2 regions of the Sinorhizobium alkalisoli genome follow, and region 2 is predicted to be linked to the other one. Evidence: predicted binding sites of a transcription regulator. Region 2 holds the regulator's gene; the other holds the start of a gene.
The links. Region 2 encodes LexA, which represses DNA repair genes until DNA is damaged. Its sites were predicted from a motif close to TGTTCNNNNTGTGTTCNG; they were not measured.

Region 1 (7,623 bases), 1.3 Mb from region 2:
CTTGCCGCTCCGGAAATTCGGCTGCCGGCTGATCGAAACGGAACTCCTGCCGCTTTCCGACGAATTCAACGCGCGCCATGCGCGCCGAAATGTGCACGAGAAGGCGCCGTTCACGAAAGGCCGGAAGCCCGCCTTCCACTCGCCACTCGACAATTTCTGCAAGCTGCGGCTTTGGCAGCTCACCGAATACGAGTGCTGCGTCTTCATCGACGCCGACGCGCTCGTTCTGCGCAATATCGACAAGCTGTTTCTCTATCCGGAGTTTTCGGCAGCGCCGAATGTCTATGAGAACCTTGCGGATTTCCATCGGCTGAATTCCGGTGTCTTCGTCGCCGAGCCCTCGCTTGCGACATTCAAAAGCATGCTGACGGCCCTCGATGCGCCGGGCGCCTTCTGGCCGCGTACGGACCAGACCTTCCTGCAAGACTACTTCCCCGACTGGCATGGATTGCCAGTTACGATGAACATGCTGCAATATGTCTGGTTCAACCTGCCCGGACTTTGGGATTGGCGTTCGATCGCCATCCTTCACTATCAGTACGAAAAGCCGTGGGAAAAGGACCATCCGCGCGCAGACAGCCTGCGCCCACTGATCGAGCTCTGGCAAGCCTACCTCACCGGCGAGAGCATTCCCGACGCTGCAGCGCTTCAAAATCCCCCACGTGCCGGAACCGCATCGTGAGCCGCGTCCTCGTCTCCGGCGGCACCGGTTATGTCGGCCGCTTCATCGTCGAGCATCTGCTTGCAAGCGGTTACAAGGTGACGGTGGCCTGCCGATCGCGGCCAGCAGCAAGCTTCTTCTCCCGGCCGGTCGCCTATTTGCCGCTCTACCTCGATCCGGACCGCGACCAGATCGCCGCCTTCGACGATGTCTGTTATTTCGTCCACGCGGCCTTCGAGCATGTCGAGGGCAGGTATCGCGGCGGCGAAGGCGGAGACCCGGAGGGGTTCCGCCGCGCCAATCTCGACGGCTCGATTCGTCTCTTCGAGGAGGCGCGCAGTGCCGGCGTCCGTCGCTCAGTCTTTCTTTCCAGCCGCGCCGTCTATGGCAAAACCGCCTCACCCATCCTCGACGAGTCGACGACGCCCGAACCGGACACGCTCTACGGCGAGGTGAAACTCGCCGCCGAGAACGTGCTCGAATCGCTTGCAGGCCCGGCTTTCGTGACCGCGAGCCTGCGCGTGACCGGCGTCTATGGCCAGGCCGGATCCGTCCGACGCCACAAATGGAGCAGCCTTTTCGCCGATTATCTCGCCGGCGCGTCCGTGCCGCCCCGTATCGGCACCGAAGTCCATGGCGACGACGTCGCCCGGGCCGTGCGCCAGATGCTGGAAGCGGATCCGGCGAAAATCTCCGGCAAGGTCTTCAATGTTTCCGACGTCCTGACGGACACCCGCGAAATTCTGGCAATCTTTCAAGCAGCGACAGGCTGTCCCCATCCGTTGCCGCCGGCAGCCGATCCGAACGGTGTCAAGGTTATGACCACGGACAGACTGCGCACCCTTGGGTGGACCCCGGGCGGGCAGGAACGACTGGCGGTCACCATTGGGGGACTGGCGCGGGATCTCCTATAGAAGAAACTGGCAAGCGTGTCAGCCGCCGACGAATTTCCCTCGCCTCGCCGCAAACTGCGAGGCCCTTCTCTCCGCTTGCAGGGAGAAGGTGCCCGACAGGGATGAAGACGGTCTGCGGTCACCCAAGGTCGACCACAACGATCTCCGGCGGCACGCCAAAGCGGATCGGGGCGATGGAGCAGCCGAGACCGCCCGAGACGATCAGATTGCGATCATGCTCTACGATATGGCCATAGGCATAGCGGTCGCCGAAACGGGACGGTACGACCGGTGAATAGCCGGCAAGCCGCACCTGACCGCCATGGGTGTGCCCGGAGAGCGTCAGCGAGACGCGCGACGGCACGTCTGGAAAGATGTCGGGTTCGTGCGCCAGCAGGATCACCGGCGCCTTATCAGTGACCTGCGCAAGAGTCCCGCCGAGATCGTCGAGGCCGATCATGCGCCGCCGTTTCCAGATCTTGCCCGGGCGAAGCGCGAGTTGGTCTTCGAGCCCCGCCAGCCAGAAGCTGAAGCCGTCCTTCTCCAGGCGGATGGCGCGATTGCTGTGGACCTCGATACCGACGCGTGTCAGCGCCCGATGCGCGAAAGTGTCGCCGCCGCCGTTCTTCTGGGCGGTCCGGTCTTCCCACCAGTCGTGATTGCCCATCACCGCATGCACGCCGAGCGGCGCTTTGAGCGTCGAGAGCGCAGTCGACCACTCGCTCGCAGGAACGCGACGCGTGACAAAATTCATGCCCGAGGCATAGTCACCGAGAAGCAAGGTGACATCGCCGCGGAGGCTGTTGGCGCGCTTGCAGATCGAGACGATGCGCTCGGCCGACATCCAGGGTTCGCAGGCATGCAGATCGGCGAGTGCGACAAGACGCAGCTTGAGGCCCGGCGTCCAGCCGGGCGGAGTCATCTGGTAGCGGGCGATCGAGAGCCGCCCGAGCGGCTCGACGGCCAAGGCATAGCCGCCAAGCGTAGCGAAACTTGTGAACCCGCCGCCGACCAATTTCATGAAGCCGCGGCGGTTGATCATCTCAGTCGTCCTCGAGTGTCAGCCGGAATTGGGCCGCCTCTACATCCTTGGGCGGATTGAGGCCGAGATGCTTCCAGGCATTTGCCGTCAGAACGCGGCCACGCGGGCTGCGCTGGATGAAGCCCTGCTGGATGAGATAGGGCTCGATGATATCTTCGATTGCGTCGCGCGGCTCGGAAAGCCCGGCTGCGATTGTATCGATGCCGACCGGCCCGCCACCGAAATTCTGGGCGATCATCGCCAGATAGCGGCGGTCGAGCTGGTCGAGACCCACATTGTCGACCAGCAGGCGCGTCAGGGCCTCGTCGGCAAGCTCGCGCGTCACGGCGTCGGCGCGGGCGACCTCGGCGAAATCGCGCACGCGCCGCAGAAGGCGCCCGGCAATGCGCGGCGTGCCGCGCGCTCGTCGGGCGATTTCGCGCGCGCCTTCGTCGGTCATGCCGAGGCCCATAAGCCGCGCGCCGCGCCTGACGATCGATTCCAGCTCGTCGACGGTATAGAAATTGAGCCGCACGGGAATGCCGAAGCGGTCGCGCAAGGGCGTCGTCAGGAGCCCGAGGCGAGTCGTCGCAGCGACGAGGGTGAACTTGGAGAGGTCGATCTTCACCGAACGCGCCGCCGGCCCTTCCCCTATGATGAGATCGAGCTGGAAATCCTCCATTGCCGGATAGAGAATTTCCTCCACCGCCGGATTCAGGCGATGAATCTCGTCGATGAAGAGCACGTCGCGCTCCTCGAGATTTGTGAGAAGTGCCGCGAGATCGCCGGCCTTTGCGATCACCGGACCGGAGGTCGAGCGGAAATTGACGCCCAGTTCCTTCGCCATAATCTGCGCCAACGTCGTCTTGCCGAGACCGGGGGGACCGACGAAGAGAACGTGATCGAGCGCCTCGCCGCGATTGCGCGCCGCCTCGATGAAGATCTTGAGGTTGGCGCGAGCCTCGGCCTGGCCGGTGAACTCGTCGAGGGACTGCGGACGCAAAGTCGCGTCAACATCTTCACCTCGCTTTTCCGGCGCTATCAGGCGTGCGGCTTCATTCATTTCAAACTTCCATCTGCGGGCTGGGTCGCCTGGGCCATCCGACGGCGCGGGGCAGCTTTCAACCATAGTGCGAGCGCGGCCGCCGATCCAGTCCGATCACGCCCGCGAGCCTCATTCCGATGCGATTGCGGCCGCACAAAGGCTCATCGCGCCAGCTCCTTCAAGCCGAGCCGGATCAGCTTGGCACTGTCGCCGCCTTCCCCGCCATTCTTCAGGGCCGCGGCAACGGCATTTGCCGCCTGGTCGCGCGAATAGCCGAGATTGGTCAGCGCGGAGACCGCATCCGCGACCGGTGCCGAGGCGCCCCCCTCGCCGAGCTCCTGCTTGAAGCCGATCGAGGCCGACATCTCGCCGGCAAAGGCGGGCGCCTTGTTCTTGAGCTCGGTCACGATGCGCACGGCTACCTTCGGACCGACGCCGGGGGCGCGCGCAACCGAAGTCTTGTCCTGCAGCGCGACGGCATTGGCAAGTTCGCTTGGCGTCAGTGTCGAAAGCAGCGCCAGCGCCACCTTCGATCCCACTCCCTGGACCGTTTGCAGCAGGCGGAACCATTCGCGCTCGAGCGCCGTCAGGAAACCGAAAAGCCTCAATTGGTCCTCGCGCACATAGGTCTCGATGAAGAGCGCCGCCGCCTCCCCCGCCGATCCGAGCTTCGAAAGCGTGCGCGCCGAACAATGGGCGACATAGCCGACGCCATGCACATCGAGCACGACGTAATCCTCGCCGATCTCGTCGATGGTGCCCTTGAGTTTACCGATCATATGGCTCTCGTTGTCCTATTACGCCGTTACTTCCATCTGGGCCCCAGCCATTACCCCGCAAGCGCCGCCAGACGGCTGGTGATAGCCTGGCGGTTATGGGCGTGGCAGATCGCGATGGCAAGCGCGTCGGCAGCGTCGTTGCCCTTGAACTCGGCCTTCGGCATCAGCACCTTCAGCATCATGTGGATCTGCTGCTTCTCGCCATGGCCCACGCCGATCACCGCCTTCTTGACGGCGTTCGGCGCGTATTCGGCGACGCGCAGGCCCGCCCGCGCGGGAACCAGCATGGCGATGCCGCGCGCCTGGCCGAGCTTCAGGGTCGCGGTCGCATCCTTGTTGACAAAGGTCTGCTCGACTGCTGCTTCGTGCGGCTGGAAGCCGTGCACCACATCGGCGAGCCCGTCATGCAGCTCACAGAGGCGGGACGCGAGGTCTTTGTCGCCGTCCGACGTCACCGTGCCGGAAGCGACGAAGCGCAGCGAGTTGCCCAGCGTCTCGATTATGCCCCAGCCGGTGCGCCTCAGGCCCGGATCGATGCCGATAATGCGAATCGTAGTCTGCATGCCTCACCCTATGTCGGTCGATGAGACGCTGCCAGCGAAAAGTGAACAAAACAAAAACATCACACAGAAAGAGCGGGACATGGGCGAAAGCGGTCGGACGAACCTTGGATTGAGGAAACTTGAACCTACATTGCCATCGCTCGAATTCTTTTGAAGAAAAGGCATTGCCATGGCCCCCTTCTCCATCCTCGACCTGTCGCCGATCACCGAAGGCGGCAGCGTCGCGCAATCGCTCGAGAACTCCCGCCAGCTGGCAATCGCGGCCGAAGAGAACGGGTACAAGCGCTTTTGGCTGGCCGAGCATCACGGCATGAAGGGCATTGCCAGCGCGGCAACGTCGCTCGTCATTGCGCATGTCGCATCGGCGACGCGGACGATCCGAGTCGGATCGGGCGGCATCATGCTGCCCAACCATTCACCGTTGGTGATCGCCGAACAGTTCGGCACCCTGGCAGCGCTTTTTCCCGGCCGCATCGATCTCGGCCTTGGCCGCGCGCCGGGCACGGACATGCGTACCGCGCAGGCATTGCGGCGCAACATGGAGGCGAGCGCCAGCAATTTCCCCAACGATGTCGTCGAGCTTCGGGCACTGCTCGGTCCGGTCGCCGAGGACCAGAAGGTCATCGCCGTGCCCGGTGCCGATTCCAACGTGCCGGTCTGGCTGCTGGGCTCCAGCCATTTCAGTGCCCATCTTGCCGGCATGCTGGGGCTTCCCTTCGCCTTCGCCTCGCATTTCGCCCCGGACATGCTGCTCTCCGCGCTCGAGATCTATCGCGAACGCTTCACGCCCTCGCCCGAGCTCGACCGGCCGCATGTGATGGTCGGCATCATGGGCGTCGCTGCCGACACGGATGAGGAGGCAAACTATCTCTTCACCTCGATGCAGCAGTCCTTCGCAGCGCTCCGCCGCAACGCCCGCGGCCGCTTTCCGCCTCCGGTGAAGTCGATGGATGGCCTGTGGAGCCCGGATGAGAAGACCTTCGTGGATCACGCCATGGCCTATGCGGCGGTCGGCGGTCCCGAGACCGTCCGCCGGAAGATCGCATCCTTCCTCGATCTCACCAAGGCCGACGAACTGATCATCTCCATGCCGATCTTCGACATGGATGCGCGGCTTCGCTCGCTGAGGCTCTTCGCCGAGGTGAAGCGGAGCCTTGCCGCCAGTTAAACGGCGGCGCTGCTTGCAGCTCCGATCCTGGCGCGGAACATGTCCGTTCCCTGGACGATCCGGTCGATGACGGCCTCGAGCGCCCAGTATCTCTCGTGGAGGTCATAGGGCACGGCGCGGCTGGACGTATCGGCAAAGGTGCCGAGCCGCTTGTGGTAAAGCTTTGCGAGCTTCGGATAACCCATCGGTTCCGTCTGCGCCGAAAGTACCAGGAAAACCGCGAGTTCGTCGGCGAGCTCGGGATATTCCGCCCCATGATCCTGCAGCCAGCGGTACAGATCCGGGTGGAAATTGTTCATCACTCCGCAGAAGCCGGCGCCGGTCACCTGCATGGCCGCATAGGCGATCGCGGCATTGGCGTTACAGATGAGGAATGGCGTATTTTCGGCGATTGTCGCCCTGCGCTTGACGGTATCGAGATCGCAGGAGACATCCTTCAGCAGGATGAAGCGGCCCGACTGCGCGCAGAAATCGATCTCATCATCGGTGAGAAGCCGGCGATAGGGCGCCGGACATTCATAGAGGCCGAGCGGCACGTCCTTCGGCAGGGCTGCGAGCAACGCATCGAACGACGCGCGCACCTCCGCCGCACCGGCCGTCTCCGGGGCCAGCCGGTTCGACACGAGGATCACCGCATCCGCGCCGGTATCGGCAATGGCCATAAGCTCGGTGATCTGATCATCGAGGCTTTCGGAAATGTGCCCGGAGGACACCACCGGAATGCGGCCGGCAACCTTTTCGACGGTGAAGCGTGAGAGATCCACGCGCTCTTCGAGCGACAGAAACCGCATTTCGGAGGACTGGCAGACCGCGAAAAGCGCCTCCGAACCATTGGCGATGTACCACTCGATCAAGGCCTCATAGCCGCCCCAATCAATTTTTCCGTCAGGGCCGAAAGGCGTGATCATGACGGGAATGATTCCGGCGATGCGTTTGCTCACTTGAGACTCCATGGGTGTGGCTCAGCCGGCATAGCCCAGAAGGCGAGGCAGCCAGAGAATAATGTCGGGAAACAGGATCATCATGATGAGCGCGAGGATGAGCGCCGCGACGAAAGCCCAGATTTCGCGGATGATCTCGGCAAGCGGAATTCTTGTCGTCGCATTGATGACGAAAAGCAGGATTCCGTAGGGCGGCGTGACGAGCCCGATCATCGTGTTCACCACCGCGACCACGCCGAAATAGACGAGGTCGATGCCGAGTTCCCGGCAGGTGGGAATGAACAGCGGAATGATGACGAGGATGATGGTCGAGGCGTCGAGCACGCAGCCGAGGGCAAGCAGCAGCAGATTGATGCCGAGCATGAAGGCAAGCGGCGACACGTTGATGCCGGCGAGCGACTGGGCGATCGTCGTGCCGATATTCTCCGACGCCACGATATAGTTCAGCACCAGGGCGCCGCCGATCACCAGCCCCACGGAGGCGGACGGGCGGGCGCTGTCCACGAGCACCTCGTAGAAGGCCTTCAGCGTCAGCGAACGGTAGAACACGGT
Region 2 (7,623 bases):
ACAAATGCTTTTTCGATTTGCCAAGCGATTTTTCAAAAAAAATTGAAAGCGCCGCTTGCTCGGCTGTGGAGAAAGCACCAATTCTGGGAAAGTCGCAGGAAGGAAGCAATGGCGAAGAAGAAGCATTTCGGTATCGATCCGAAAACGCGGGAAATCATTCTCGGTACATGGCGCGTCGGCCTGCCCGACTCGCCGGCCCTCAGGGTGACGATTGGGCTTCTGCTCATTGCTGGCGGTGTTCTCGGCTTCCTGCCGGTCCTCGGCTTCTGGATGATACCGCTCGGGCTGCTGGTGCTGTCGCACGACATACCGGTTGTGCGCCGCGCACGCCGACGACTCGCCGTGTGGTGGGCCCGCTGGCGCGGCAATACCGAGAAAACGTCGGGGAAGTAGAATTGCGATCTCGGGCTAGCTGGCCCGTGAAACGTTGAGTGCGTCCGGAACGCCCTCGACCGCGTGAAGTCTGCGCTTCGGCCGCAGATACGGCTCTAGGACCGTGTGGACGTGCCCCTCGTTGGGCAGCGCCGCCGGATCGTTCAAGGTTCTGGCGAGTTTGAGAAACAGCTTCTCACGCATTTGCCGCAGTCTGAAGCCGTTGGCCCTGCGGCTGAGAGCGAAAATGCGCAACGGGCTTTTTTCACCGGTCCCGTCGATGCACATCAGTTCCTCAAAACCGCGACGGTCCGTCACTACGAAGTTGCCGGCATTGCAATCCATCAGCACGATGTGAAGCCGGCGACAGCGCTCGAAAAGTTCGTCAATCATCGCCAGGTGCCTGGCCGTCAACCGCCCCGCCAGCGCCAGGTCGCGCAAGGTTGGGGCCAACTGTCCGTTTGCCATAGTGATCTTCTCGACCACGAGACCGAGGCCGTGTTCGGTCTGAACGAAGCCCAGCACTCCGGGGATGGGGAGATCGGCTGTGTCGGACAGGGTGAACTTTCGGGCCTGTTCGATGAACTCGTCGACTTCGCGTCGAAATGTCCGGTAGGCACCGAACCGCTTGAAGCGATCGATGAAGCGCAGCATCCGCGTCGATTGGCGCTCGCCGCTGTTGCCCCTGATTCTGAGAACCTTGACCAAAATATTCGGGTAGAGGTCATGCTCGAAAACACACCGCTGGTGCCCGCCTGCACATTGGTGCCAGTCGGAAAGGGAGATCTTGCCGTCGAACATGTCCTCGCCCATTAAGTGTGAAAGTTTTGTGACAAAACAGCGCCGGTTGAGGAAAATCAAGGAAAATCCTACCTTATGGGTGAGTTTATTGCGATCGAACTGGGAGGCTGGGCATTCCAGTGTCCAACCTCCTTTTACGATGGGCCGAGACGAGGGGTGCGTTTTTCGGAAATTGCCTCTTGCGGTTCATCTCGAATGATTCTAAACGCTCGCCACGACTTGATATTTCTTGTCGATGAGGCCTCGTGGCGGAGTGGTGACGCAGAGGACTGCAAATCCTTGTACCCCGGTTCAATTCCGGGCGAGGCCTCCAAATTCCCCTGATGATCCGGCTGGTGGCACCGATGTGCGCCGGCAAATTTCTTGGCAAGTGATCTTCAGCCGCTGCGGCAACGGCCGCTTGCCTGCAGAATGTCGATTCCGGCCTGACCGGGCCGCCGCTTTACCACCGCCTGATCGTCGGAGCGCGTTGGTCAGGCGGAATCGCCCGCCGCATGGTCAAGCGATACCGCGAGCGTGGCCGCGAGAACGGTGTGCGCGCAATCCGATCCAGCAAGACTCCATAGGCAGCGCTTTGGAGGAACTTTCATCGGACCCATGGATCGCGTCGAGATCGCAACAAGGAGGAGAGTCCATGGGCAAACCCAGGACTGCAGATCCGACCGGCCAAGCCATGCCGTCTCCCACATGAAAGCCGAACCCGAGGGAGATTGAGCTGGGCCCGAAACCGATACGATAACCGGGGAGAATACCCGTGGCGCCGACCGTCCACCTGCGGACGGCTCTACGCCCATGCGGGGATGGGGGGAGGCAGCCAGACGAAAGTACTCGGCGCTGGTCGGCCGCAACGTCGAGCGGAACGTCTACCGCCCAAGGCTTCGGACGATAACTGTTGCCCACTCGATCACGCACTGTGCGCAAATACCCATGCATCGGCCAAACGAAACGGCTCCGATCACCGGGGCGATGGGCTAGTGATACCGCCGTATCAGCCCGACCAGTTTGCCCTGGATTTTCACCCGGTCCGGTCCGAATATCCGGGTCTCATAGGCCGGGTTCGCCGCTTCGAGGGCAATCGACGCACCTTTCCGGCGGAATCGCTTCAGGGTCGCTTCTTCGTCATCGATCAGTGCCACGACGATATCGCCCGGACTGGCCGTGCTCGCGTTGCGGATGATCACGGTGTCGCCATCGAGGATGCCGGCCTCGATCATCGAATCGCCCTTGATTTCCAGTGCGTAATGTTCACCGTTGCCGATCATGTCGAGCGGAACGGAAACCTCGTGCGTATTGTTCTGGATCGCAGAAATTGGGACGCCGGCGGCGATGCGCCCCATCACGGGAACCGCAATCGAGGACGTCTCTGCGGGTGGCGCCTCGACCCTGGGCGCGGCAGATGGCTTGCCCAGGCTGCCCTCGATGACGCTCGGCGAAAAGCCGCGCCTTGGCTGCGCCGGTGTCGTATAGGCTTCCGGCAGCTTGATGACTTCAAGTGCGCGTGCCCGATTGGGAAGCCGGCGAATGAAGCCCCGCTCCTCGAGCGCAGTGATCAACCGGTGGATGCCCGACTTCGACGCAAGATCGAGCGCGTCTTTCATTTCATCGAAGGACGGCGGGACTCCCGACTCTTTCATTCGTTCATGAATGAAGAGAAGCAATTCCTGTTGCTTGCGGGTCAGCATGGCGCGTCACTCCAGAATCGCGAAACAAATCAAGAACAGACACTATCCGTTCCATTTGTGTTCCGCAAGTGCCTAACATTCCGTGAATATTGCCATGCTGAATTGGGCGGCGTCGCTTTGCCGGGGCCGACAAGCCATTGGGCTGTCGGGCGATGGAGCGTTGATGTGGCGCCCGATCAATAGGCGAGGCGCAGACCCCCGGGACTGAGAACGTCGAAGTCAGGCTCAGGGTAGGGGCCGTACCACTGCGCGTAGGTCGTGTTGCCCGTAGCGCCGGTGGTGGCGCATCCCCAAAGTGACAGGAGCGCCAATGCTGCAACCGCCATCAGAGTTTTAGAGGACATGATTTTCTCCACTCGCGGGAGTTGCCGACACGAAAAGATGCAGACCCCAACTGTCCCTCAATTCGCCAGCGATGGCAAGGAAACCTTGGTGGCCGAAACCAGCATTTTGTGTTCCCGGTAAACGACTTGGCGCAATGCGCCTCGGCGAAGAAACCTGCCGCCGCCGCCGGGCAGATCGGGCATCACGGCTCCGGGCTGGACAAAGAGAAGAATGGTGGAGTCGAAGGGAGTCGAACCCTCGACCTCCGCAGTGCGATTGCGGCGCTCTCCCAACTGAGCTACGACCCCGGCAGGCCTGGACTATATAGAAGAATTCCACGGCGCGCGCCAGCCCGCTCGGCTGAATTGGCCGAACGTGCTCGAGACGTCGGCAGACAGTCGAGTCCGAATGGGAGCAGGTGCCGGGTCGGACAAAGTTCACGCTGGCGGATGGGGTGGGATTCGAACCCACGGACGGTTGCCCGTCGCCGGTTTTCAAGACCGGTGCCTTAAACCGCTCGGCCACCCATCCGGGCAGCGCGTTATTGCGCGAAGTGCGGTTCGTTGCAAGATTTAAGCTCGCCGCCCGCACGAATTTCTTCGGCCTCTGCCGCTTGGTACTGCGCATCTCCGTCGGTCTGGTATTTACGTTTTGTAAACCATAACGAGAAAAACCCGGCGCGATCTCGCCTAGAAATTCGTATTTTTGCCTTGTTGTTGTCATCATTACACGATTGTCCCTTTCCGGGACGTCGAAAGATCCGCGGGGGTGAAATGCGGATCGTTCGGGCACGAATTTCGCGAATGACCTTGGGGACAGATGATATCTCGTAGAAAAGCGGCATGCCTTGCGAGGGGATTGCGCCTCGCTGCAATTCCACTGCTTTGCGCAGCACTAGCGGCCTGCGGTTCGACGTCCAGCGTCAAGAAGAGCAAGTCGAGAAGCAAGGAATATTTCGCCGAATCGGTCTACGGGGTCAAAGCAAGTCCGCGAGTGGCCAACGGGCGCAACATTCCGAAGGGCGGCGGGCGATTCCAGGTCGGCAATGCCTATCAGGTCAAGGGCAAGTGGTATCAGCCGAAGGAGGAGCCGGGCTACAACAAGACCGGCATGGCCTCCTGGTACGGCTCGGCCTTTCATGGCCGGCTGACGGCGAATGGCGAGGTCTATGACAAGTATCACCTCTCCGCGGCGCATCCCACGTTCCCTTTGCCGAGCTATGCTCGCGTGACCAATCTCGAGAACGGCAGCTCCGTCATTGTGCGGGTGAACGATCGCGGGCCCTATGAATTCGGCCGGATCATCGATGTCTCCTCGAAGACCGCCGACCTGCTCGATATCAAGCGCAAGGGAAGTGCCCAGGTACGCGTGCAATATGTCGGCCGAGCCCCGCTCGAGGGCAACGACATGCCTTATCTCATGGCGTCTTACGTTACCAAGGGCGATCGCGGCCCTCGCATCGCGCCGGAAGGGCAGATCGCGACGGGGGTCATGGTGGCTTCGAACGAACCGCTGCGCGATCAGGCACAGGACCTTGGGACTCTGACGATTCCGGCGAAATCGACGCTTGGCGCAACGAGGTCGTTGAATGCGCTCACGGCGCCGCCTGCAGCGTCGCCGGCATCGGCCGCGCTTGCCGAGTTCATGATGCTGCCGGAGATCGGGCCGGTTCCCTCCGAGCGCCCGGAATGGATCCCGTTGCCGGATGGCAACATGGCCTATGCCGCCGCCTATGTCGAAGTCCGGGTCAGTGACAGGGCTTCGCCATTCGAACTGATCATGGCCGATCCGGACCCGCTGACGTCCGACTCCATTCGGGCCTACGCAAAGCGGCAGAACCGGGGCGTTCTGGCCGATTGACGCCGGTTGAATAGGTCTGGCGGCGCTGCTATGCCCGTGAAGAAACCGGAGTTTCTCATGCGCATTGTGTGGCTGGCGATCGTGGGTGTCCTTGCAGCGGTCGTCGCAGGTGATGCGGAGGCACAGGCGCCTGCCTTCGACACCAAGGCGAAACAGATCTATCTCGTCGATGCGGAGACCGGGAGCGTGCTCTTTGCGCGCGGCGAGAACGAGCCCGTGCCACCGGCGTCGCTTGCAAAGCTCATGACGATGGAACTGGTCTTCGAGGCCCTCGACAAGGGGGAACTGACGCCGCACGCGACCTTCGAAGTTTCGGAACACGCCTGGCGCACGGGCGGAGCGCCATCCGGCACCGCGACCATGTTTGCCGCGATCAAGTCGAAGGTCGCGGTCGCGGATCTCATGCAAGGTGCGATTGTACAGCTGGCGAACGACGCCTGCATTGTTCTGGCCGAGGGAATGGCGGGCAGCGAGACGGCCTTTGCCGAACGGATGACGGAGCGGGCTCGCGAACTCGGCATGCCGGTCGCGACATTCAAGAACGCGACCGGACTGCCGGACCCCGGAAACAAGATGACCATGCGCGAACTCGTCACGCTTTCGCGGCATTTGCACGAGGCGCATCCGCATTATTACCGCCTCTATTCCCAGCCGGATTTCGAGTGGAACAAGATCTTCCAGCGCAACAAGAATCCGCTGATCGCCGCCAATGTCGGCGTCGACGGGCTGGCGACGGGATTTGCGGAAGGCTTCGGCTTCTCGGTCGCCGCTTCGATGCAGCGCGGAGAGCGCCGTGTCTATCTCGCAATGGGCGGCCTTGAGAGCGATAAGGAGAGGACCGAGGAGAGCCGCCGCGTCCTCGAATGGGCAATGACGAACTTCGAGAAGCGGCGGATTTTTGCCGGTGGCGAAACGATCGGTGAAGCGAGCGTCTATGGCGGGGCGGCATCCCACGTCGCGCTTGTCGCCGGCGGACCCGTGGACGTGTTGCTGCCGGTCAACAATCCGGAGCGGCTGACCGCCCGCATCGTCTACCGGTGGCCTCTCAGCGCGCCGGTGGCCGCAGGACAGGAGGTCGGCGTCGTCAAGCTCTGGAACGGAGAAGAGCTCGTCAAGGAAGTTCCAGTCCGCACAGCCGATGCCGTCGAGCCGGGCACGCTGACGAGCCGTGCGCTTGACGCCTTGCAGGAACTTCTCTTTTTCTGGCTGTGACAATTGCACGCCGTGACGGTTTCTTCCGGCAGACCAATCGGCTAAACAGAGGGCAGGAATACGCCGATCTGGAAGAGCATGTGTCGCTGACAAAGGGTTTGTTCGTAACGTTCGAAGGCGGAGAAGGGGCGGGCAAGTCGACCCAGATGCGCCTGCTTGCCGATTCGCTCAGCGCGCGGGGTTATGCCGTGCTGACGACGCGGGAACCCGGCGGGTCCGCCGGTGCAGAGGCGGTTCGCCACGTGCTTCTTTCGGGGGCGGCGGAGTCCTTTGGCGTGCGTATGGAGGCGATCCTCTTCGCCGCCGCGCGTAGCGACCATGTCGAGCAGGTGATCCGGCCGGCGCTCGGAAGGAGGACGATCGTCCTTTGCGACCGGTTCATGGATTCCTCGCGCGTCTATCAGGGGATTACCGGCAATCTCGAGGCGAGCTTCATCGAGACACTGGAGCGCGTCGCCGTCAATGGCGTCGTTCCCGATCTCACGATCATCTTCGACCTCCCGGCCATTGTAGGCCTCGAGCGCGCGCGTCGCCGCGCCGCCGATCAAGGGCCGGACCGCTTCGAAAAGGAGCAGTTGGAAACGCATGAGAAGCGGCGCGAAGCCTTTCTCGATATTGCCGAGACCGATCCGGAGCGCTGCCGGGTCGTGGACGCGACGCGCCCGCCGGAGGTGATCGCTGCAGACGTGCTGGACCTTGTGGCGGCGCTGCTGCCGAGCGAGGACGCGGCGCGCGCATCCGCGGCGGAAGTGGCCACATGACAGCAGAACGCCCAGGGGTGCTGGACGGGGCGATCGCGCCGGCCGAAAACAGCAGGCTCTTCGGCCATGGTGAGGCCGAAGTCTTCCTCGCGCAGAGCTACAAGTCCGGCAAGGGGCATCACGCGGTCCTCATCGAAGGGCCGGAGGGCATCGGCAAGGCGACGCTCGCCTTTCGCTTCGCCAAACACGTGCTTTGCCATCCGGAGCCGACGGAGGCGCCCGACCGGCTCGGCGACCCGGATCCCGGTTCGATCGTCAGCCGTCAGCTTGCCTCCGGCGCCTCCCACAACCTCCTGCATCTGACGCGTCCGGTCGATGAGAAGAGCGGGAGGGTCAAGGGTGCGATCACGGTTGACGAAGTGCGCCGCGCCGGAAAGTTCTTCGGCCAGACGTCGGGGACGGGAAACTGGCGGATCGTCATCATCGACCCGGCCGACGACCTCAACCGCAACGCGGCCAATGCCATCCTGAAGATACTGGAGGAGCCGCCGCGCCGATCGCTGTTTCTTGTCTTGACGCACGCGCCGGGGAAACTCCTGCCGACGATCCGCTCCCGTTGCCTGCCGCTGCGGCTGAAGCCGCTCGATGCGGGGGCCATGCGCCAAGCACTC

Region 1: the regulator LexA is predicted to act here: its motif matches at 5,004-5,021, upstream of ruvC (crossover junction endodeoxyribonuclease RuvC).

Annotation. Positions count from the first base shown of each region.
Region 1 covers NZ_CP034909.1:2,692,592-2,700,214, forward strand. The annotation lists gene EKH55_RS13110 (glycosyltransferase) at 1-682, shown strand, start outside; gene EKH55_RS13115 (NAD-dependent epimerase/dehydratase family protein) at 679-1,575, shown strand; gene EKH55_RS13120 (metallophosphoesterase) at 1,694-2,596, opposite strand; gene ruvB (Holliday junction branch migration DNA helicase RuvB) at 2,598-3,638, opposite strand; gene ruvA (Holliday junction branch migration protein RuvA) at 3,782-4,399, opposite strand; gene ruvC (crossover junction endodeoxyribonuclease RuvC) at 4,450-4,962, opposite strand; gene EKH55_RS13140 (LLM class flavin-dependent oxidoreductase) at 5,132-6,130, shown strand; gene EKH55_RS13145 (dihydrodipicolinate synthase family protein) at 6,127-7,071, opposite strand; gene EKH55_RS13150 (TRAP transporter large permease) at 7,093-7,623, opposite strand, start outside.
Region 2 covers NZ_CP034909.1:1,398,169-1,405,791, forward strand. The annotation lists gene EKH55_RS06940 (hypothetical protein) at 109-393, shown strand; gene EKH55_RS06945 (YrbL family protein) at 409-1,233, opposite strand; tRNA gene EKH55_RS06950 (tRNA-Cys) at 1,413-1,486, shown strand; gene lexA (transcriptional repressor LexA) at 2,145-2,855, opposite strand; gene EKH55_RS29340 (hypothetical protein) at 3,032-3,199, opposite strand; tRNA gene EKH55_RS06960 (tRNA-Ala) at 3,412-3,487, opposite strand; tRNA gene EKH55_RS06965 (tRNA-Ser) at 3,623-3,710, opposite strand; gene EKH55_RS29345 (hypothetical protein) at 3,721-4,074, opposite strand; gene EKH55_RS06970 (septal ring lytic transglycosylase RlpA family protein) at 3,999-5,039, shown strand; gene EKH55_RS06975 (D-alanyl-D-alanine carboxypeptidase family protein) at 5,097-6,251, shown strand; gene tmk (dTMP kinase) at 6,332-7,012, shown strand; gene EKH55_RS06985 (DNA polymerase III subunit delta') at 7,009-7,623, shown strand, end outside.